3 regions of the Streptomyces sp. NPDC048257 genome follow, and region 1 is predicted to be linked to each of the others. Evidence: riboswitches for the same ligand, from Rfam matches in the RefSeq annotation. Region 1 holds a riboswitch; each other region holds the start of a gene.

The links. Region 1 has a riboswitch for cobalamin ahead of ACGFZK_RS01685 (ABC transporter substrate-binding protein). Riboswitches for the same ligand answer to the same signal wherever they lie in the genome.
Region 2: another riboswitch for cobalamin. It lies ahead of metE (5-methyltetrahydropteroyltriglutamate--homocysteine S-methyltransferase); the one in region 1 lies ahead of ACGFZK_RS01685 (ABC transporter substrate-binding protein).
Region 3: another riboswitch for cobalamin. It lies ahead of ACGFZK_RS12240 (ribonucleoside-diphosphate reductase subunit alpha); the one in region 1 lies ahead of ACGFZK_RS01685 (ABC transporter substrate-binding protein).

The regions. Positions count from the first base shown of each region.
Region 1 covers NZ_JBICZI010000001.1:342,396-349,388, reverse strand. Annotated here, with positions in the region: gene ACGFZK_RS01710 (SMI1/KNR4 family protein) at 1-263, shown strand, start outside; partial or broken gene ACGFZK_RS01705 (MarR family transcriptional regulator) at 317-430, opposite strand; gene ACGFZK_RS01700 (ankyrin repeat domain-containing protein) at 579-1,352, shown strand; tRNA gene ACGFZK_RS01695 (tRNA-Trp) at 1,399-1,472, shown strand; gene ACGFZK_RS01690 (tRNA(His) guanylyltransferase Thg1 family protein) at 1,534-2,316, opposite strand; cobalamin riboswitch at 2,396-2,537, shown strand; gene ACGFZK_RS01685 (ABC transporter substrate-binding protein) at 2,584-3,582, shown strand; gene ACGFZK_RS01680 (FecCD family ABC transporter permease) at 3,579-4,607, shown strand; gene ACGFZK_RS01675 (ABC transporter ATP-binding protein) at 4,604-5,431, shown strand; gene ACGFZK_RS01670 (VOC family protein) at 5,470-5,868, opposite strand; gene ACGFZK_RS01665 (N,N-dimethylformamidase beta subunit family domain-containing protein) at 6,026-6,993, opposite strand, start outside.
Region 2 covers NZ_JBICZI010000001.1:749,604-756,596, forward strand. Annotated here, with positions in the region: gene ACGFZK_RS03510 (hypothetical protein) at 52-531, opposite strand; gene ACGFZK_RS03515 (alpha/beta fold hydrolase) at 534-1,391, opposite strand; gene ACGFZK_RS03520 (TetR/AcrR family transcriptional regulator) at 1,388-2,026, opposite strand; partial or broken gene folP (dihydropteroate synthase) at 2,115-2,896, opposite strand; gene metE (5-methyltetrahydropteroyltriglutamate--homocysteine S-methyltransferase) at 3,384-5,708, opposite strand; cobalamin riboswitch at 5,904-6,055, opposite strand; gene ACGFZK_RS03535 (3-hydroxybutyryl-CoA dehydrogenase) at 6,254-6,993, opposite strand, start outside.
Region 3 covers NZ_JBICZI010000004.1:363,281-370,273, reverse strand. Annotated here, with positions in the region: gene def (peptide deformylase) at 67-702, shown strand; gene ACGFZK_RS12255 (helix-turn-helix domain-containing protein) at 699-1,664, opposite strand; gene ACGFZK_RS12250 (hypothetical protein) at 1,746-1,973, shown strand; gene ACGFZK_RS12245 (ribonucleotide-diphosphate reductase subunit beta) at 2,047-3,063, opposite strand; gene ACGFZK_RS12240 (ribonucleoside-diphosphate reductase subunit alpha) at 3,063-5,441, opposite strand; cobalamin riboswitch at 5,584-5,716, opposite strand; gene ACGFZK_RS12235 (GNAT family N-acetyltransferase) at 5,758-6,255, opposite strand; gene ACGFZK_RS12230 (YbdD/YjiX family protein) at 6,325-6,531, opposite strand; gene ACGFZK_RS12225 (carbon starvation CstA family protein) at 6,531-6,993, opposite strand, start outside.

The DNA.
Region 1 (6,993 bases):
AACTGGAGGCAGCGGGGGCCCGGGTCGTCCCATGGGCGACCACGGACAACGGGGAATGCCTCTACTGGCTGGTGCAGCCAGACCTCGAGCCGGGCCAATGGACCGTCATGGTGAACGAGGCACGGGGCGGCCGATGGGAGCACTTCTCCGTATCCTGCACGCAGTTCCTCGCCTCTTCCCTTGACGGAGAGCTTCGGTCACACATCCTCTCGTCCGTGTTTCCCCGCGCCACACATGAGTTCCGCCGGCTCGGTGCGGTCTGACGATGCACCGAAGGACCCGGGCTCATCCGGCCCGATCGGCACGACACCCCCCAGCGCGCTGCGAGCCGCTCCATCAGGGCGGCACCGCGCGCCAGCACCTCGCGCTCCTCGCCGGTGAGCTCGAGCTCGATGGCCTGGGCGAGCCGGCCCGCCCTGCGCCCGCGCCTCTCGTCCCGCGATGCGTGCAGCGTCGCCCGGGGCGCGGCCTGCGACCAACGGGTTCACCGGCCGTTCCGCAGTGGCGTGATACTGGCAGGGACAGCGCCCCGGGAGTCGAGCCGGGGCCATGCCCGCAGGCCCAGCCAAGGACGGTCCATGGAGTCCCTCGCAGCCGGTGATCCGGTCGCCGTTGCCGTCACCGCCGCCATCCGGGGTGGCGACCTTTCCGGGCTGCGGGGGCTGCTGGACGCGCATCCCGGGCTCGCGGTCGTCACGATCGTCCGGAGCGGGGCCGCGGCCGGTGGGCGGAGCCTGTTGCACATCGCCACCGACTGGCCCGGGCATTACCCCGGCACCGCGGAAGTGATCCGTACCCTCGTCGCCGCCGGGACCGACCCCGGGGCCCGGTTCGTCGGGGCGCACACGGAGACGCCCCTGCACTGGGCCGCAAGTAACGACGACGTGGCTGCCATCGATGCCCTCGTCGCCGCCGGGGCCGACGTCCATGCCCCGGGTGCGGTGCTCGGCGGCGGGACCCCGCTCGCCGACGCCTGCGGGTTCGGGCAGTGGCGGGCGGCGCGCCGGCTGCTCGAACTCGGCTCGCGGCCCGGTCTGCAGGAGGCTGCCGCCCTCGGCCTGCTCGACAGGGTCGAAGAGTTCCTGGCGGCCGGCTCCGGCTCTGGCCCCGGCTCCGGTTCCGGCTCCTGCGCGGAGGACGTCACCCGTGCCTTCTGGCAGGCCTGCCACGGAGGCCGGCTGTCCACCGCTCGGTACCTGCTGTCTCGCGGAGCGGACATCGACTGGATCGGCTACGACCGGCTCACCCCGCTCGACATCGCTCTCATCGGCGCCAACGCCGAACTGATCGCCTGGTTGAGGAGCTCCGGCGCCCACACGGGCGACCAACTCGCACCCCGCCAGACGAGTTAAAGCAGTGGATCTCCGGATCCGGCCGTGCCATCGTTGGACCCGCCGAAGGGGTGTAGCTCAGCTGGCCAGAGCACCGGTCTCCAAAACCGATGGTCGCAGGTTCGAGTCCTGCCACCCCTGCAGGAATGCGCCCGGCTGAGGGTTTCTCTCCCACAGCCGGGCGTTGCCGTGTCGCCGCCGGTCAGCCGACCGGGGTGAAGCTCGGCATCAGCGGGATCGCGCCGGCCAGCCAGCCCCCGGCGCTCGTGGTGAAGCGCGGCGCGGGCGAGGTCTCCCACCACGAGCGGACCGCCGTGGTGGTCCGTTCCTCTCCGGTCCGCCGGTCGACGTAGGCCGTCTCCCGTTCGCCGGTCAGGCGTACCGCGACCCGTCCCCGCTTGCAGCCGTCGGGGTAGTCGTTCCAGTTGACCCCGGCCTGCGACCACAGCAGTTCCTGCATGCCGCCGGTGGAGACACCGTGCAGCCGCTTGTGGGAGAAGTGCGCCTGCGCGGCCATGCTGATGCTGTTGCGGACGGCGTCCCGCTGCCGCCACAGGAAGTAGTTGGCCACCTCGGTCGGGTCGGAGAGCGTGAACAGGCGGGCGTCGAACAGGGCGCGTCTGCCCGGACGCCGCTCGTTCAGGACGGCCGTGGCCAGCGACGCGGCGACGGACAGCTGCTTGGCGACCACCCCGCCGAACCACGGCTCGGTGCCCGGGCTCTCGAAGTCGGTGTACAGGATGCTGATCTCGTCGGACTGGGTGTACGAGAACTGCGCCCCGGCGATCTCCGCACACAGCGCCTCGGCGACGGCGTCCATGTCGGCCATGAAGGACTCGTCGAACGGCCGGGCCGCACCCCGCATATAGGTGTGGAAGGCGCGGCCGTCCACCCGCATCAGCGTGTAGGTACGGCGCGGCAGGACCGCACGGTGCACCGCCTCGTACCGCTTCATCCGATCACCCAGTGGGGTGCTGTCTGACATGGTGTGTCCCTCCCTGGACGCCCCGCCGCCTTCGTGCCGACCGGAGCATCGTCACACGTCCAGGGCCGGGGACCTGCGCGATTTCTGGCAGACTGGCGTTGTCACCCAGGCGGTGCAGGACAGGAAACCGGTGCGATTCCGGTGCGGTCCCGCCACTGTGACCGGTCGTCCCCGCGTGGGGTGACCGGGAGTCAGACACTGACGCACCGCCTCTGCTCGCAGTTTCACGTCGACCAGGGGACGCGGATCCCCCGGAGAGGCCCCGTCATGCCGTCGCGTCCCCGCTCCGTCCTGTGCGCGCTCATACCCGTCGCACTCCTGATACCCCTCGCCGCGTGCGCCGGTTCCCCCGGGCCGCAGCAGGACAAGGCCGCGGGGCAGCCCGCCGCCGCGCCCGGTTTTCCGTACACCCTCACCAACTGCGGTGTGAGCAGCACCTATCAGGCCCCGCCCCGGCGCGCGGTCACCATGAACCAGCACGCCACCGAGCTGCTGCTCGCGCTCGGGCTGGGCGACCGGATCGCCGGATCCGCCTACCTCGACGACGCCGTCCTTCCCGGGTACCGGCCCGCCTACGACAAGATCAAGGTGCTGGCCGAGGAGTATCCCTCGAAGGAGATCCTGCTCGGCGCCGACCCCGACTTCGTCTACGGCGGGTACGCCAGCGCCTTCGACAAGGCGCAGGGCCGTGACCGCGAGGGACTCGCCAAGTCCGGTATCGACTCCCGCCTCAACGTGGAGTACTGCACCGAGGGCAAGGTCGGCCTCGACCAGCTGAAGACCGAGATCACCGAGGTCGCGCGGACCTTCGGCGTGCCCGAGCGCGGCACGAAGCTCATCGAGGACGAGCAGCGCCGCATCGACGCCGTGACCGCCCGGGTCAAGGACCGGCCGCGGCCGTCCGTCTTCGTCTACGACTCCGGCGAGGCCTCGGCCGCCACCTCCGGGGGCAACGGCATCGGCAACGAGATCGTCTCCCTCTCCGGCGGCACGAACGTCTTCGCCGACCTCGACGACACCTTCGGCGACGTGTCGTGGGAGCAGGTCATCGAGCGCCGGCCCGAGGTCGTCCTCATCTACGACTACGGCGGCACCACCGTCGAAGCCAAGAAGCAGCGCCTGCTGAACGACCCGGCCCTCGCCGGGGTTCCCGCCGTCAAGAACCGGCGGTTCGTCGTACTGCCGCTCTCCTCGGCCGTCCTCGGCGTGCGCGTCGCCGACGCCGTCGAGTCCCTGGGGGGCCGGCTCCACCCCGCCACCCCATGAGGCTGCGCACCGCCGCCGTCCTCCTCGTCCTGGCCGCCGCGCTCGTCGCCTCGGCGGTCGCGGGCCTGGCGCTGGGGGCCGTCCGGATCGAACCCGGCCGCGTACTCGACATCGTCCTCGGTGGCCTCTCGGGAGAACAGCGCACCGGAGCCTTCGCTGCCATCGTCTGGGACGTCCGGCTCCCGCGCGTCCTGCTCGGGGCCGTCGTCGGCGCCGGGCTCGCGGTCGCGGGCGCCGTGCTGCAGGCCCTCGTGCGCAACGAACTCGCGGACCCCTTCCTGCTCGGCGCCTCCTCCGGAGCCTCGGCCGGAGCCGTCCTCGTGATCGTCTTCGGTACGGGCGCCTTCGCCTTCGGCATGGGCCTGCCGCTGGCCGCCTTCGCCGGATCCATGGCCGCGCTCGTCGCCGTCTACGCGATGGCCCGGCGCGGCGGAACCATGACCACCGGCCGGCTCACCCTGGCCGGCGTCGCCGTCCAGTACATCCTGTCCGCCCTCACCAGCCTCGTCCTCGTGCTCTCCGCACACCCCGACCAGATCCGCTCCGTCCTCTTCTGGACCCTCGGCGGACTCGGCGGGGCCCGCTGGGACGAACTGGCCCTGCCCTCCGCCGTGCTGCTCCTCGGCACCGGACTGCTGCTCACCCTCGCCCGGCCGCTCGACCTGCTCCTGGCCGGGGAGGAGGGGGCGCGCACGCTGGGCCTGGACACCGGGCGCTTCCGCGCCGCCGCCTTCGTCCTGACCTCGCTCGTCATCGGCGTGCTCGTCGCCTACAGCGGGGCGATCGGCTTCGTCGGGCTGATGGTTCCGCACGCCGCCCGGATGGTCGTCGGAGCCGGCCACCGCGCACTGCTGCCGGTGGCCGCGCTGGGCGGGGCGGTGTTCCTGATCCTGGCAGACCTGGTCGCCCGTACCGCCGCCGCGCCCGCCGAGATCCCGGTGGGCGTGGTCACCGCGCTCGTCGGCGGGCCGTTCTTCCTGTGGATGCTGCGCCGCTCCACCCGAACCGAAGGGGTCACCGGATGACCGGGAAGGGTGAACCGGCCCTGCCGGTGGAACTCGCCGTCGAAGGCGTGCGTTACGAGATCGACGGGCACCCGCTGCTCCACGGAATCGACCTCACCGCCCGCCCCGGCGAGACGGTGGGTGTGGTCGGCCCCAACGGCAGCGGCAAGACCACCCTGCTGCGCTGTGTCTACGGCGCCCTGCGCCCCACCACCGGCCGCATCCTGCTGGACGGCGCGGACGCGGACGCGCTCACCGTCAAGGACCGGGCCCGGCACGTGGCCGTCGTCCCGCAGGACGCGAGCGGCACCCTGGGGCTTACCGTCCGCGAGGTCGTCGCCATGGGACGCAGCCCGCACAAACGGTTCTGGGAACAGGACGGACCGGGCGACGCCCGGCGCGTCGCCGAGGCGCTGGAGACCGTGGACGCCGGCCCCCTCGCCGCCCGCCGCTTCGACGAGCTCTCCGGCGGCGAACGCCAGCGCGCCCTGGTGGCCCGTGCCCTCGTCCAGGACCCCGGCCTGCTGGCCCTCGACGAGCCGACCAACCACCTGGACATCCGCTACCAGCTGGAGATCCTGGCCCTGGTCCGCGCCCTGCCCGCCACCGGCCTGCTCGTCCTGCACGACCTCAACCTCGCCGCCGCCTACTGCGACCGGCTGTACGTCCTGTCGGGCGGCCGGGTGGCAGCCTCGGGCCCGCCGCGGGAGGTGCTCACCGAGGAACTCCTGGCCGAGGTGTACGGCGTACGGACCCGCGTCGAGGTCCACCCGGCCACCGGCGCGCCCAACATCGTCTACCTTCCCTTGCACGGGGACAGGCGCACGACGGCCACCGGACCGTGAGGCGGCGGCGCGTTCTCAACGGCAGGGGCGAGCCGGGCCTACTCGGCGACGGGTTCCTGGTAGCCGTACGGACGGGTGATGATCTCCATGCCGTGCCCGCTGGGGTCCGTGAAGTAGACCCCGCGGCCCCCGTCGTTGTGGTTGATCTCGCCGGGGTGCTTGCCGTGCGGGTCGGCGAAGTACGGGACCTTCGCCGACCGGATCTTCTCGAACGCGACGTCGAACTCCTCCTCGGAGAGGAGGAACGCGTAGTGCTGGACGGTGATGGACTCGGCCGGGATGGTCGCGAAGTCCAGGGTGACGCCGTTGGCGGTGTCGACGGGGAGGAAGGGTCCCCACTCGGTGCCGACCTCGAGGCCGAGGATGTGGGCCAGGAAGGTGGCGGACTCCCGGTTGTCACGGGAGTGGATGATCGTGTGGTTCAGATGAACGGACATGAGTGAATGCCTCCGAAAGGCACGTCCCGGCGCCTCCATGCCTCACCCGGTCGGTGACCGGCACGCGATGCCGTGATCACGATCCTAGACACCCCGTTCCGGCGAAGTCCACCCCCTTCGCCCGGGCCGCCACCCCCTCGCCGGCCGGGGCCACACCTCACGAACTCCCGTACACGGCCTTGACGTTGTCCTGCGCCGGGTGCGTCCGGCCGGCCGGGCCCGCCGCGAACACCCGCAGGAGGTTCTCGGTCACCCGCGTGGTCAGCGCCCCCGACCGCGCGTCCAGGCCGTGGTTGCGCCCGCTGCGGCCGTCGCCCGTCGCGTCCAGCGCCTCCACCCACCGCATCGTCCCGGTCGCGAAGACCCCGGCCCCGCTCGGCACCGTGTAGTAAGCCGTGTCCTGGTGGCTGGGCCGGCCCTCGCAGACCACGGGGGAGTGGGCCAGGATCTCGATCGGCCGGGGCGTCGGGAAACCGGTGTTGACCTTGTCGTACTCGACCCCGACCAGGTGCTCGAAGCGGTCGCCCGCCGTTGCGCCGGTGCCCTCGAAGAGCCAGTGCCCCGGGTTGGTCACGACGTACGGGGCGTCCACCGGATAGCCGTCGTAGATCACTCCGAGCAGCGAGCTCTCCGGGTCCGCGCCGGGCGCCGAGCGGAAGTCCACCGTCGCGGGATGGCCGCGCTTGAACCCCGGATCCTGCTCGTAGGAGGACTTGTAGCAGACCAGTGTGCGGTCCGGTCCCAGGTCGGAGGCCTCCAGCCGGATCCGGCGGTAGCAGCAGTTCGCGCCCAGGACCGCGATGTTGGTCCCGGCGTCGCGGGCCGCCGTGAAACGCTCCCGCTGCTCCGGCGACCAGTACTCGTCGTGCCCGAGCGAGAGCACCGCCGCCGCTCCTTCCAGGAGCCGCTTCTCCCGCGCCACGTCGGTGGTGGTCGTGTACGCGAGGGGTATGCCGAGCCGCTCGGCCAGTGCGATCAGCGGAGCCTCGTACACCAGGAACAGGCCCGCGCCGTCGTCGTACTCGTACGGCCGGTCGAAGCTCACGGCGAGGGAGCGGGAGGCGAAGCCGCCGCTGGGACCGTCGTAGCTGCCGTAGCCGCCCCAGCGGTTGTACGCCTGCCAGG
Region 2 (6,993 bases), 410 kb from region 1:
ACCCTCGGGGCCGGGCCGCACGCGTGCACGTAGACGGACCGGGCGACGTCGTCAGCCGGCGCCCGGGCCTTCGAAGGGGTTGCGGGACCGCTCCCGCCTGCGGCGCTGTTCCAGCATCCTGTCCACCGCCTTGCGGACCGGGCCTTCCCGATCCCCTGTCCACTGCGGCTCATCACCGCGCCTGTTCTCCTGGTACCGCTGCGCTCCGGCGACAGCGGTTTCCCGCCACTTGTCCACCGACCACCACAGCCTCGTATAGGGCGCCACGCGGGCCGTACGGACTCCCAGGGCCCTCCACTGTTCCGGCGTGTAGCTCTTGACCTGCGCGGTCCTCTCCAGCTCGCGCAGCAGGCCGAGCACCGCTTCCACTTCCACCGAGGCCGGCGACGCACCGTCACCATGTCCGGCCATCGCATCGACCCGCTCGGCGACTTCCTCCGCGGTCGACGGAAGTCCCGGCGACTCCACGGCCGCGAGGACTTCCTCCTTGCTCGGACCGTGGGTCCGCCGGTCCTCCCCGCTCGTCCCCACGCTCACTCGACCCTTTCCAGGAACGGGACGATCGCATCGAGGAAGTGCTCGTTCCGATCGCCGGCCACCATGTGCCCGGCGCCGAGGACATCGGTGCGCCGCGCGTGGGGAACCCTGCGGCAGAACTCCTCGGCGACGTCTTCGCGCACCACGTCGCTGATCCCGCCGCGGACGAGCAGGATCGGCACGTCGGCGTGGCGCGCGGCGTCGAGGAGACGCTCCGCCATGCCCGGCGGGTCCATCCGGCCCTCGAAGCTGTCCACCATCCGCGGGTCCCAGTGCCACACCCAGCGGTCGCCGTGGCGCCGCAGGTTGGTCCGTATCCCCTCGGGGTCGGACGGACGCGGGCGGTGCGGCTGGTGGGCGGACACCGCCGCGGCCGCCTCCCCCACGTCGGCGAATCCGTCCGGATGGCCGCGCATGAACGCGACGATCCGGCGGAACCCGCGGGGATCCGGTCGATGGGCGACGTCGACGAGCACCAGGGCGCGGATCGCCGCCTGCGGTGCCTCTCCGGCGGCGAGCAGCGAACCCAGGCCTCCGAGCGAGGCGCCGACGAGCACCGGCCGGCTACCGAGCTCGGCGACGATCGCCCGGACGTCCTCGGCGAACAGGTCGAGGGCGTAGTCTCCGTCGGCCGACCATGCGCTGGTGCCGTGCCCTCGCAGGTCCGGGGCGACGGCCCGCCACCCCAGCGCGGCCAGCCGGGGACCGGTCCGGTCCCAGGCGTGCCGCGTCTGGCCGCCGCCGTGCAGCAGGACGAGAGGGGGACAGGAGGCCTCGCCCCACACGTCCGCCGCGAGCCGGATCCCGCCGTGGCCCACGAAGTCCCGCGGCCGTGGCGGTGCGCCGGCCGTCATACCGCGCCCCCGGTTCGCAGCGGCGCCAGCAGCTGGTCGCGGTAAGGATCCGCAGCCGCCGCGGCGAGCGCGACGTCCAGCGCGAACAGGGCACGTGCGAGGAACCGGTCGTCATCGATCAGGGCGGCGACCCACTGGTGCAGTGCACCCACGCACGAGGCGCTGACCACGGCGGCCAGCGCGTCGGTGTCGACGTCGGCGTGCAGGAGACCCTGCGTCCGTGCGTCCGCCATCGCCCGGCGGAGCTGGACGAGCGGACTGCGGTCGAGTACGAGGCCGCTTTCCTCCCAGCTGCGCACCATGCGACGGGACACGACCGGGTCGCCGACGAAGAGCTGGACGGTCGACCTGACGACCTCCCGCGGGTCACCGGCTTCCAGCGCCGCCAGGCGGTCCTCGAGTTCGTCCGTGAACCCGTCGGCGAGGGCCTCCCAGATCTTCTCCCGCGGTCCGATCAGGTTGTACACGGTGGCCGGGGAGACCTCCGCTCGCTCGGCGATCCGCTCGGTAGTGACCACCGATTCCGGGCTCTCCCGCAGGAGTTCGCGCGTCGCGTCGAGAATCCGGACCCGTCTCCGGGCCTTGTGCCGCTCGCGCAGCCCTCCTCCGGCTGTCTGCACGCGCACGGTCTGCATGCCCACTCCCTCCCTGAAAACTTGGAGACTCTTCCAAATTTAGAGGTGCCTCCAGAGAGAGTCGGGCAAACCTGCGCGCAGGGGGGGTGACCGCGCGGGCGACCCTGACCGCGTCCGCCGTTGCCCGTACGTCGTGGACACGGACGGCCCGGACACCCTGGTGTGCGGCGATGGCTGACAGAGCGGCTGTTGCCGCGTCCCGTCGATGGGCCGGAGGCGGAGTCCCGTCCGCGTCCGCCAGGACGTGCCCGAGGAACCGCTTGCGGGAACCGGCGACCGGTACCGGCCGGCCCAGGGCGCGCAGGTCGGCCAGAGCGGCCACCAGGCCGAGGTCGTGCCGTGCTTCCTCGGCGAAGCCGAGTCCCGGGTCGACCACGAGCCGTTCCGGTGCGATGCCCGCGGCGACGGCGGCGTCGATGCGGTCGCGGAGCTCTGAGACGACCTCGGCCACCACGTCCCCGTAGACGGCACGGCTGTCCATGTCGTGACTGCATCCGCGCCAGTGCATCAGGACGATGGGGACGCCGCAGGCTGCCCCGGCCGGAATCATGGCGGGGTCGGCCAGGCCCCCGCTGACGTCGTTGACGAGGACCGCGCCCGCCTCGACCGCCCGCCGGGCGACGGCCGCGCGCAGGGTGTCGACGGACACCATGACGCCCTCGGCGGCCAGCCCCTGGACGACCGGGACGACCCGACGCAACTCCTCGTGCTCGTCGACGCGGGACGCGCCGGGACGGGTCGATTCGCCGCCGATGTCGACCGGGTCGGCGCCGTCGGCCACCAGGCTCGGGCCGCGCTTGATGGCCGCGGCCGTGTCGAACCAGTGGCCCCGTCGGAGAACGAGGCCGGGGTCACGTTGACCACGCCCATGACCGCGCAGCGGTCCCAGTCGGGCAGACCCTCGACGGCGCCCCGACGCCCCTCCGCGGCTGCCAGTTCAAGCTGAAGGCCGGCGACCAGGTCACCTTCACCTGGACCTCCTTCCAACCAAGCCACCCGGTGGCCGGTCGGGCGGCCTTCCGCACCGACCGGCTACCGGGCCTCCCGGGAAGGACGCGCCGGCGTGGCGCGTACGCCGCCCACTCGACGAGCCCGCGCGACCCTCTGGTGCGCATCACCGAGAAGCGCTTCCACTGAGGCCCTTACCCGGGCATCGTGACCCAGGTCGTCACTGTCCGCCCGGACCTGACCTATGACGGGCTGCGGCACGCGTTTGGCGGTCATCGTTCCCCCGGGGTCTGCTCGTTGAAGGTCCCTGGACACCGGACGAGTTGAAGGAGCATCCAAACACACCCCCCGGATGGGGACGCAACCGGGCCGGAACATCAGGAGACGGACGTTCCGGCCCGAATGCAGATCAGACGGTCGCGCTACCGGTCTCCGTACGGACCTCGCGAGCCGCGGCCACCAGGTTCTCCAGGGAGGCCCGGGTCTCCGTCCAACCACGGGTCTTCAGGCCGCAGTCGGGGTTGACCCAGAGCCGCTCGGCCGGGATCGCCTCCAGCCCCTTGCGCAGGAGAGCGGCCGCCTCGGCGGCCGAGGGGATGCGCGGGGAGTGGATGTCCCACACGCCGGGTCCGGCCTGGCGCGGGTAGCCGTGCTCGGCGAGCTCGGTCGCGACCTGCATGTGGGAGCGGGCCGCCTCCAGGCTGATGACGTCCGCGTCGAGGTCGTCGATGGCCCGGACGATGTCGCCGAACTCCGCGTAGCACATGTGGGTGTGGATCTGGGTCTCCGGCCGCACGCCCGAGGTCGTGAGGCGGAACGACTCGGTGGCCCACGCCAGGTAGGCCGCGTGCCCGTCGGCACGCAGCGGGAGTGTTTCGCGCAGGGCGGGCTCGTCGACCTGGATGACCGGGGTCCCGGCCGCCTCCAGGTCGTTGACCTCGTCGCGCAGGGCGAGGCCGACCTGGCGGGCGGTCTCCCCGAGGGGCTGGTCGTCGCGGACGAAGGACCAGGCGAGCATGGTGACGGGCCCGGTGAGCATGCCCTTGACCGGCTTGCTCGTCTGCGCCTGCGCGTACGTCGTCCAGCGGACGGTCATCGGTTCCGGGCGGGAGATGTCCCCGGCCAGGACCGGCGGCCGTACGTAGCGGGTGCCGTACGACTGCACCCAGCCGTGCTGGGTGGCGAGGTAGCCCGTCAGCTGCTCGGCGAAGTACTGGACCATGTCGTTGCGTTCGGGCTCGCCGTGCACGAGGACGTCGATGCCGGTCTTCTCCTGGAAGGAGAGCACCTCGCGGATCTCGTCCTCGATGCGCTCCTCGTACCCGGCGGTGTCGATCCGGCCGGCCCGCAGGTCGGCGCGGGCCACCCGCAGCTCGTCGGTCTGCGGGAACGACCCGATGGTGGTCGTCGGCAGCAGCGGCAATCCCAGGTGGGCCCGCTGGGTGGCGGTGCGATCGGCGTACGGCTGGGCGCGGCGGCCGTCCGCATCGGTGATCGCCTCAGTGCGTGCCCGGACCGCAGGGTCACGGGTGATCGGTGACGTGGCCCGAGCGGCCAGGTCGGCGCGATTCGCGGCGAGTTCGGCGGTGATCGCTCCGGCGCCCCGGGCAAGGCCACGGGCCAGCGTGGTGATCTCGACGGTCTTCTGCAGGGCGAAGGCGAGCCAGCGCCGGACCTGCGGATCGATGTCGCGCTCGACGGCCGCGTCCAGTGGGACGTGCAGCAACGAGCAGGACGCGGCGACGTCCACCCGGTCGGCCAGGCCGAGAAGAGTACCGAGGGTGCTCAGCGACTTCTGGTAGTCGTTGATCCAGATGTTGCGGCCGTTGACCACGCCCGCGACCAGCCGCTTGCCGGGCAGGCCGCCAACTGCGGCGAGGTCGGCGAGGTTGGCGGCGGCGCGGTCGGTGAAGTCGAGGGCGAGGCCCTCCACGGGCGCCTTCGCCAGGACGGGCAGGGCCTCGCCGAGGCGGTCGAAGTACGAGGCCACGAGCAGCTTGGGGCGCTCGGTCAGCGCGCCGAGCTCCCGGTAGGTGCGGGCGGCGACGCCCAGTTCGGCGGGGGTGCGGTCCTGGACCAGGGCCGGCTCGTCGAGCTGGACCCACTCGGCGCCGGCCGCGCGCAGCTCGGCCAGCACCTGGGCGTAGACGGGCAGCAGCCGGTCCAGGAGCGTGATCGGCTCGAAGTCGGCGGCAACGCCGGGCGCCGGCTTGGCAAGGAGGAGGTACGTCACCGGGCCGACGAGGACGGGGCGGGCGGGGTGGCCGAGGGTCAGGGCCTCCTTCAGCTCGGCGACCTGTTTGGCGGGGTCGGCCGTGAAGACGGTGTCAGGCCCGAGTTCGGGGACCAGGTAGTGGTAGTTGGTGTCGAACCACTTGGTCATCTCCAGCGGCGCGACGTCCTGGGTGCCGCGCGCCATCGCGAAGTACCCGTCCAGGGCGTCCGCGTCGACGGCGGCCCGGTGGCGGCCGGGGATCGCGCCGACCATGACCGTGGTGTCCAGGACATGGTCGTAGAACGAGAAGTCGCCGGTCGGAACCTCGCTGATGCCTGCCTCGGTGAGCTGGGCCCAGTTGGTGCGGCGCAGGTCGCGGGCGGTCTCCCGGAGGGCGTCGGCGGTGACGCGGCCCTTCCAGTAGCCCTCGACGGCCTTCTTCAGTTCGCGGTTCTGGCCCTGGCGGGGGTATCCGTACACGGTGGCCTGTACTGCCGCGGCTGCGGACTCGGTGGTCACGGAACTCTCCTTCGCGAGCGTGTCTCCATGGACCCGGTGGGGGCCGAGGGCGCGAGGGGGGTGCCGGAACGGGCGGACCGCCGGGGTCACGTACAGCTGGGTACGCGACGGGGAGGATCCGCCTGAAGCACGCCGACCCGCCCACGAGGTCACCGGGAAACCGCACACGGAATCGTCCGCGCACGGGCAACGGGCAGGTCTTCGGACTCGCGGGCACGCCGGCCACTCGGGCAGACACCTACTGGCCGTCGCTTCCCAGGACCGGTTCCGGTCCCAGTGCGTATGACGGCGGTCGTTCCCGCTCACCGCTGCGGGGCAGTCCCGGATTCCCACCGGGTTCCCTCTTACGACGCATCCCGCCTGGCGGACGGGGGCGAACCAGCTGCGGGGTCCACCCTAGGGCGCCGAACTGGAGAATGGACAGAGTCATCCAGATAGCGGACGGTGAAATGAGACATGGCGGGGGTGCGGCGACACCACTCGCCGCACCCCCGCCGTCATGCGTGCCTCCGGCGCACCCTCAGCCCGGAGACCTGCCGGGACCCTCAGCCCCGGCCGTATGTGTGGAACCCGCGGCCGCTCTTGCGTCCCAGCAGCCCCGCCTGCACCATCCGCTGGAGCAGCGGGGGCGGGGCGTAGAGCGGTTCCTTGAACTCCTCGTAGAGGGAATCGGCGATCGCCGCGACCGTGTCGAGCCCGATCAGGTCGGCGAGCTTGAGCGGTCCCATCGGGTGGGCGCAGCCCAGCTCCATGCCGGCGTCCACGTCGGCGGCGCTCGCGAACCCGGACTCGGCCATGCGAATGGCCGAGAGGAGGTAGGGGATCAGCAGCGCGTTGACGACGAAACCCGCCCGGTCCTGGGATCGGACCGTGGTCTTCCCCAGAGCATCACGGGCGAAGGCTTCGACTGCGGCGAGGGTGTCCGCCGACGTGTGCAGGGAAGAGACCACCTCGACCAGCGGCAGCACGGGGACGGGGTTGAAGAAGTGCAGGCCCACCACCCTGTCCGCACGCCCGGTGGCCATGCCCAGCCGCATGATCGGGATGGCCGAGGTGTTCGTGGCGAGGATCGCGTCCGGGTCCGCGACGATCTTGTCGAGGGCCGTGAAGATCTCCGTCTTGGCCTCGGGGTTCTCGGTGACGGCCTCGATGACGAGCTGCCGATCGCCGAGGTCCTCCAGGTCTCCGGTCAAAACGAGCCGGGCCAGGGCGTCCTCGGCGGAGAGCCGGTCGAGCTTGCCGCGCTGGACGGCGCGTTCCAGGGAGACGGCCACCCGCTGCCCAG
Region 3 (6,993 bases), on a different contig from region 1:
GTACGGGCACATCGGTGGCCAGCACGACCATCGGTGACCGGGACTTACGGAAGGCGTACGGCGGACATGTCGCAGCAGGAGAACGAGGTTGTCGAGAGCGTGAACGACGGGTACGTCGTGGACACCGAGGACTGTGAGGCGCGCGAGCTCGCCCACCGTCAGCGCGGCACGGCCCGTCCGATCACGGTGGTCGGCAACCCGGTCCTGCACCGGGAGTGCAAGGACGTCACCGAGTTCGGCGACGAGCTGGCGCAGCTGATCGACGACATGTTCGCCAGCCAGAAGGCCGCCGAGGGCGTGGGCCTGGCCGCGAACCAGATCGGTGTGGACGCCAAGGTCTTCGTCTACGACTGCCCGGACGACGACGGCAAGCGGCACACCGGTGTCGTGGTCAACCCGAAGCTGATCGAGCTGCCGGCCGCCGCGCGCGTGCTGGACGACTCGAACGAGGGCTGCCTGTCGGTCCCGACGGCGTACGCCTCGCTGGCCCGCCCGGACTACGCCGAGGTCGAGGGCCAGGACGCGCAGGGCAACCCGATCAAGGTGCGCGGCACCGGCTACTTCGCCCGCTGCCTGCAGCACGAGACCGACCACCTGTACGGCTACCTCTACATCGACCGCCTCTCGAAGCGGGACCGCAAGGACGCCCTGCGGCAGATGGAGGAGGGCACCCCGCGCTACGAGACCGTCCCGAACGCCTAAGCCGCCTGCGGGCCCCGGAAGGCGCGCCGGAAGGAGTTCGGCGTGGTGCCCAGGGTCCGCAGGAAGTGGTGGCGCAGGGCGGCCGCGTTGCCGAAGCCGCAGCGGCCGGCGATCGCGTCCACCGTGTCGCCGGTCGACTCCAGCAGCTCCTGCGCGAGCAGGACCCGCTGGCGCAGCACCCACTTGTACGGGGTGGTGCCGGTCTCCTGGAGGAAGCGGCGGGCGAAGGTGCGCGGGGACATGTGCGCGCGCTCCGCGAGCTGCTCGACGGTGATCTCCTCGTCCAGATGGCGGGCCATCCACTCGATCACCTCGCCCACCGTGTCGCAGGCCGTGCGCGGCAGCGGCCGCTGGATGAACTGGGCCTGCCCGCCGTCCCGGTGCGGCGGTACGACCATCCGGCGCGCGATGATGTTGGCCACCTCGGCTCCGTGCTCCTGGCGGACCACGTGCAGGCAGGCGTCGATGCCGGAGGCCGTGCCCGCGGCGGTGATCACCGGGCCCTCGTCGACGTAGAGCACGTCCGGGTCGACGACGGCCCGCGGGAAGCGGCGGGCCAGGGCCGCGGCGTGCATCCAGTGGGTGGTGCAGTGGCGGCCGTCGAGCAGTCCGGCCGCGCCGAGGACGTAGGCCCCGCTGCACACGCTCAGGACCCGCGCACCCCGGTCCACGGCCCGGCGCAGGGCCGCGAGCAGGGGCTCGGGGTAGATGCGCAGGGCGGCGTCGCCGGCGGCGGGCAGACAGATCAGGTCGGCCTCCTCCAGCCGGTCCAGCCCGTGCGCGGGGGTGATCCCGAAGGCACCACCGCCCACCGACAGCGGCCCCTCCTCCGCCGCGCACACGGCGAAGTCGTACACCGGTACGCCCATGTCACTGCGATCGATTCCGAACACCTCGCAGAAGATCCCCAGCTCGAAAGGGGCGACTCCGTCGACGAGGGCCACGGCCACGTTGGTCAGCATGACCACAGTGTGGCAGTAATTCGGCCTTCTATGACAGTACTGCCACTGTTGATCATGGGCGATCAGGCGGACAGTGGAGCTATGACCAACTTCGTGAACTACCTCGCCGTCCTCGCCCTCGCCGCCCTCGTGCTCGGGCCCAGCCTGTACGGGATCCTGCGCGACCGGCGCACCGACCGCCAGCTGCGGGCCGTCGCGACCCGGCGGGTGTGGCTCCCCCGCCAGCGCGCGGGCGGCCTCCCGCCCGCCCCGCGCCGGCGCATCGTCCGGCCCGCCGCCCGGCGGTACTGGGGCCCCATCGCCCACTGACCACCGGGGAACGCGAGAAGCCGGGACACGGACCCTCCCGCATCCCGGCTCCCCGGTCACTCCCCTGGAACCGCTAGAAGTCCTCGTCCAGGTCGACCGTGCCCTCGACCGCGACCTGGTAGGCCGACGGACGCCGCTCGAAGAAGTTCGTCAGCTCCTGCACACCCTGCAGCTCCATGAAGGAGAACGGGTTCTGCGAGCCGTACACCGGCGGGAACCCGAGACGGACCAGACGCTGGTCCGCGACGCACTCCAGGTACTCGCGCATCGACTCGGTGTTCATGCCCGGCAGGCCGTCACCGCACAGGTCGCGGCCGAACTGCAGCTCCGCCTCCACCGCCTCCTTCAGCATGTCGGTGACCTGCTGCTGGAGGGCGTCGTCGAAGAGCTCCGGCTCTTCCTTGCGGACGGTGTCCACGACCTCGAACGCGAAGTTCATGTGCATGGTCTCGTCGCGGAACACCCAGTTGGTGCCGGTGGCCAGGCCGTGCAGCAGACCGCGCGAGCGGAACCAGTACACGTACGCGAAGGCGCCGTAGAAGAACAGGCCCTCGATGCACGCGGCGAAGCAGATCAGGTTCAGCAGGAAGCGCCGCCGGTCGGCAGCCGTCTCCAGCCGGTCGATCTTCTCGACCGAGTCCATCCACTTGAAGCAGAACTGCGCCTTCTCGCGGATGGAGGGGATCTCCTCGACCGCGTCGAAGGCGGCCGCACGGTCGTCCGGGTCGGGCAGGTAGGTGTCGAGCAGCGTCAGATAGAACTGGACGTGCACGGCCTCCTCGAACAGCTGGCGCGACAGGTACAGGCGCGCCTCCGGGGAGTTGATGTGCTTGTAGAGCGTCAGCACCAGGTTGTTGGAGACGATCGAGTCGCCCGTCGCGAAGAACGCGACCAGCCGGCCGATCATGTGCTGCTCGGAGGGCGTCAGCTTCGCCAGGTCGGCGACGTCCGAGTGGAGGTCGACCTCCTCGACGGTCCAGGTGTTCTTGATCGCGTCCCGGTAGCGCTCGTAGAAGTCCGGGTAGCGCATCGGGCGGAGCGTGAGCTCGAAGCCCGGGTCCAGGAGGTTCTTCTGGTCGTTGGAGCTCATTACTGGCAGGCCTCGCAGGACTCGGGGTTCTCAAGGGAGCAGGCCAGCGCCTCGGCGTCGGCGACCGCCTGGGGCAGCTCGACGGGGGTGGCCGCCTGCGCGGCGCGGGCGATCTTCGTCGCCGGGCGCGAGCGCAGGTAGTAGGTGGTCTTCAGGCCCTGCTTCCAGGCGTACGCGTACATCGACGACAGCTTGCCGATGGTGGGCGTCTCCAGGAACAGGTTCAGCGACTGCGACTGGTCCAGGAACGGCGTACGGGCCGCCGCCATGTCGATCAGACCGCGCTGCGGGATCTCCCAGGCCGTGCGGTACAGCTCGCGGACCTCGGCCGGGATCCAGCCGAAGCCCTGGACCGAGCCGCTGGCCTCGCGCAGCGCCTCGCGGGACTGGGCGTCCCACACGCCGAGCCGCTTCAGCTCCTCCACCAGGTAGCCGTTCACCTGGAGGAACTCACCGCTCAGCGTCTCGCGCTTGAAGAGGTTGGAGACCTGCGGCTCGATGCACTCGTACACGCCGGCGATCGAGGCGATCGTGGCCGTCGGGGCGATGGCGAGGAGCAGCGAGTTGCGCATGCCGGACTTCGCGACGCGGGCGCGCAGCGCGTCCCAGCGCTCCGGCCAGTTCAGCTCGACGTCGTAGTGGTCGGGGTGCAGGACGCCGCGGGCGGTGCGCGTCTGCTCCCAGGCCGGCAGCGGGCCGCTGCGCTCGGCGAGGTCGCACGAGGCCTCGTAGGCGGCCAGCATGATGCGCTCGGAGAGCTTGGTGGACAGGGCCTTCGCCTCGGGGGAGTCGAAGGGCAGCTTCAGCTTGAAGAAGACGTCCTGGAGGCCCATCGCGCCCAGGCCCACCGGGCGCCAGCGGGCGTTGGAACGGCCGGCCTGCTCGGTCGGGTAGAAGTTGATGTCCACCACGCGGTCGAGGAAGGTCACGGCGGTGCGGACGGTCTCGTCCAGGCGCTCCCAGTCGATCCCGCCGTCGAGCACGAACGCGCCGAGGTTGACCGAGCCGAGGTTGCAGACGGCCGTCTCGCCGTCGTTGGTGACCTCGATGATCTCGGTGCACAGGTTCGAGGAGTGCACGACGGTGCCCGGCTCGGCGGTCTGGTTCGCCGTGCGGTTGGAGGCGTCCTTGAAGGTCATCCAGCCCTGGCCGGTCTGCGCGAGGGTGCGCATCATCCGGCCGTACAGGTCGCGGGCGGGCATGGTCTTGCGGGCCAGGCCGGCCGCCTCGGCCTGGCGGTAGGCGGCGTCGAACTCGTCGCCCCACAGGTCGACCAGCTCGGGCACGTCGGCCGGGGAGAACAGCGACCAGTCGGCGTCGGCGTTCACACGGCGCATGAACTCGTCCGGCACCCAGTGCGCGAGGTTCAGGTTGTGCGTACGGCGCTGGTCCTCACCGGTGTTGTCGCGGAGCTCCAGGAACTCCTCGATGTCCGCGTGCCAGGTTTCCAGGTAGACGGCGGCGGCGCCCTTGCGGCGGCCGCCCTGGTTCACGGCGGCGACGGAGGCGTCGAGGGTCTTCAGGAACGGCACGATGCCGTTGGAGTGGCCGTTGGTGCCGCGGATCAGCGAACCGCGGGCGCGGATGCGGGAGTACGACAGGCCGATGCCACCGGCGTGCTTGGAGAGCCGGGCGACCTGGTGGTAGCGGTCGTAGATCGAGTCGAGCTCGTCCAGCGGGGAGTCCAGCAGGTAGCAGGAGGACATCTGCGGGTGCCGCGTGCCGGAGTTGAAGAGCGTGGGGGAGGACGGCAGGTAGTCCAGGCGGCTCATCAGCCGGTACAGCGAGGCCACCTCCTCCACGGCCTGCACGCTCTCGTCCGCGGCGAGACCGCAGGCCACGCGCAGCATGAAGTACTGCGGGGTCTCGATGACCTGACGGGTGATCGGGTGGCGCAGCAGGTAGCGGCTGTGCAGGGTGCGCAGGCCGAAGAAGCCGAAGCGGTCGTCGGCGCCCTCGGCGAGGGTGAGCTCGACGAGCGAGTCCAGGCGGCTCGCGTGGGTGCGTACGAACTCGGCCGTGCGGTCGGCGATGAGGCCCTCGCGGTGGCCGACCTCGACGGAGGCCGAGAAGGAGGTGGAGCCCTGGCTCGCGGCCTCGTCGCGCACGGCCAGCGTCAGCAGGCGGGCGGCGAGCCGGGAGTAGGCCGGGTCCTCGGAGATCAGACCGGCGGCGGCCTCCGTGGCCAGCCCGCGCAGTTCGGCGTCGTCGGCGGCGGAGCTGCGGCCGCGCAGCGCCGAGGCCGCGACCCGGCCGGGGTCGGTGTCGGGGAGGTCCGCCGTCAGTCCGGTGAGGGTACGCAGCAGCGTGGCCCCCGGGCCCTCGGTGTTGTCGCCAGAAGTGGACTCGGCGCGCGGTGCGGAAGGCGCGATGGTCACGGCGGAAGCTCTCCCTCGCTCGGCCCGGTCATCGGCGGAGCGGGGCGCGGGCGGGCGCATGCGGGCGCGACGAGAACGCGTACCCCGCATGGCGTCCACCGGCCCAACCGCGAGGCCCGGACGAATCGGCACCCGGTTCGGTCGACCCGGGCGCGCTGTCGGCAGGTCCTCGGACTTGGCGTCCGGTAGCCGGACACTTCATACCGTTGCGGGACAGTTCCGGATTCGCACCGGATTCCCCTGCGGCGACAGCAGCCATGAGCATACATGTGGGGGCGGCCCTATGCGGTAGCCCCCACATGTAGTGTCGGCGTGGCTACAGCTTGAGCCGGTACGTGAGGAGTTTCAGGCCCTCGATCGGCGCCCAGTCCCGCTCCGGAGTCCGTACGAAGCCCAGTCGCCCGTAGATGCGATGGGCTCCGGCCATGCTGCTCTGGGTGGAGAGCACCACCGCGCCCACGCCCTCGATGGCCCGCGCCCGATCGAGGCACGCCCGCACCAGTGCCTCGCCGGCGCCCTGGCCGCGCGCCTCGTGGGCCACCGCGAGCATCCGGAACTCGGCCTCGCCGGGCGTGGCGATGTCGGCGAGCGGGCTGCCCGGGGCGGCGAAGGTCACACCGCCCAGCAGCCGTTCGTCCCGTACGGCGACGAGCACCTCTGCTGCGGCGGCGCGGCCGGCCACGTCGCGCAGCACGTTCAGGTACGCGTCGTCCTCGTTGAAGTCCAGGTGCCCGTCGGCGAGGTAGGCCCGGGCCGTGATCTCACCCAGATCCGTGTACTCGGCGGCCTGTACCGGCCTGATCGTGATGTCCATGCCGTCGAGTGTGCCGGAGCCGCGCGGAAGGGCCCCGCCGCATTTCGGCGGGGCCCTTCGGGGTGCGGTTCAGCAGCAGCGGAAGCCGTCGCGGGGGTCCGCCTCGCGGGCGTCCGTACGGGCGCGTTCGAAGGCGCGGCGGGTGAGGACCTCCGCGTCCGGGTCGTGGGAGCGGGCGTGGGCGACGTACCGGTCGTACGCCGCCTCCCCCGAGAACTCCCGTACGTAGAACCGGGCCTTCGCCAGCGCGCTGCGCAGCCGTGCCGGGCGGCTCATCAGGCCACCGGCTCCTTGACGTGTCCGCCGGCCGCATCCGGGCCCGCCGCGGCGAGCTCCGCCCGCTCCTCGGCGGTCGCGATGAGCCCGGCGGGGGCGACGATCTTCGACTCGGTCCAGGGGACCTCGGAGAGGGTCGCCGACTCCGGGTGGCGGACGGCCTTGAGGCAGGTCCGGGCCGCGTCCGCGAGGACCACGATGATCAGGACGGCGAAGAAGGCGCACAGCACGCCGTCGACCGTGGCGTTGGTGACCACGGTGTGCATGTCGTCCATGTTCTTGGCCGGCGCCAGCACCTTGTCGGCGTCGATTCCGGCCTGGTACTTGTCGCGCTGGGCGAAGAAGCCGACCTTCACGTCCTCCGAGAAGATCTTCTGGTAGCTCGCGGTGAGGGTCACCGTGGCGTCCCAGACCAGCGGAACGCCCGTCACCCAGGCCCATTTGAGCCGTCCGGACTTGATC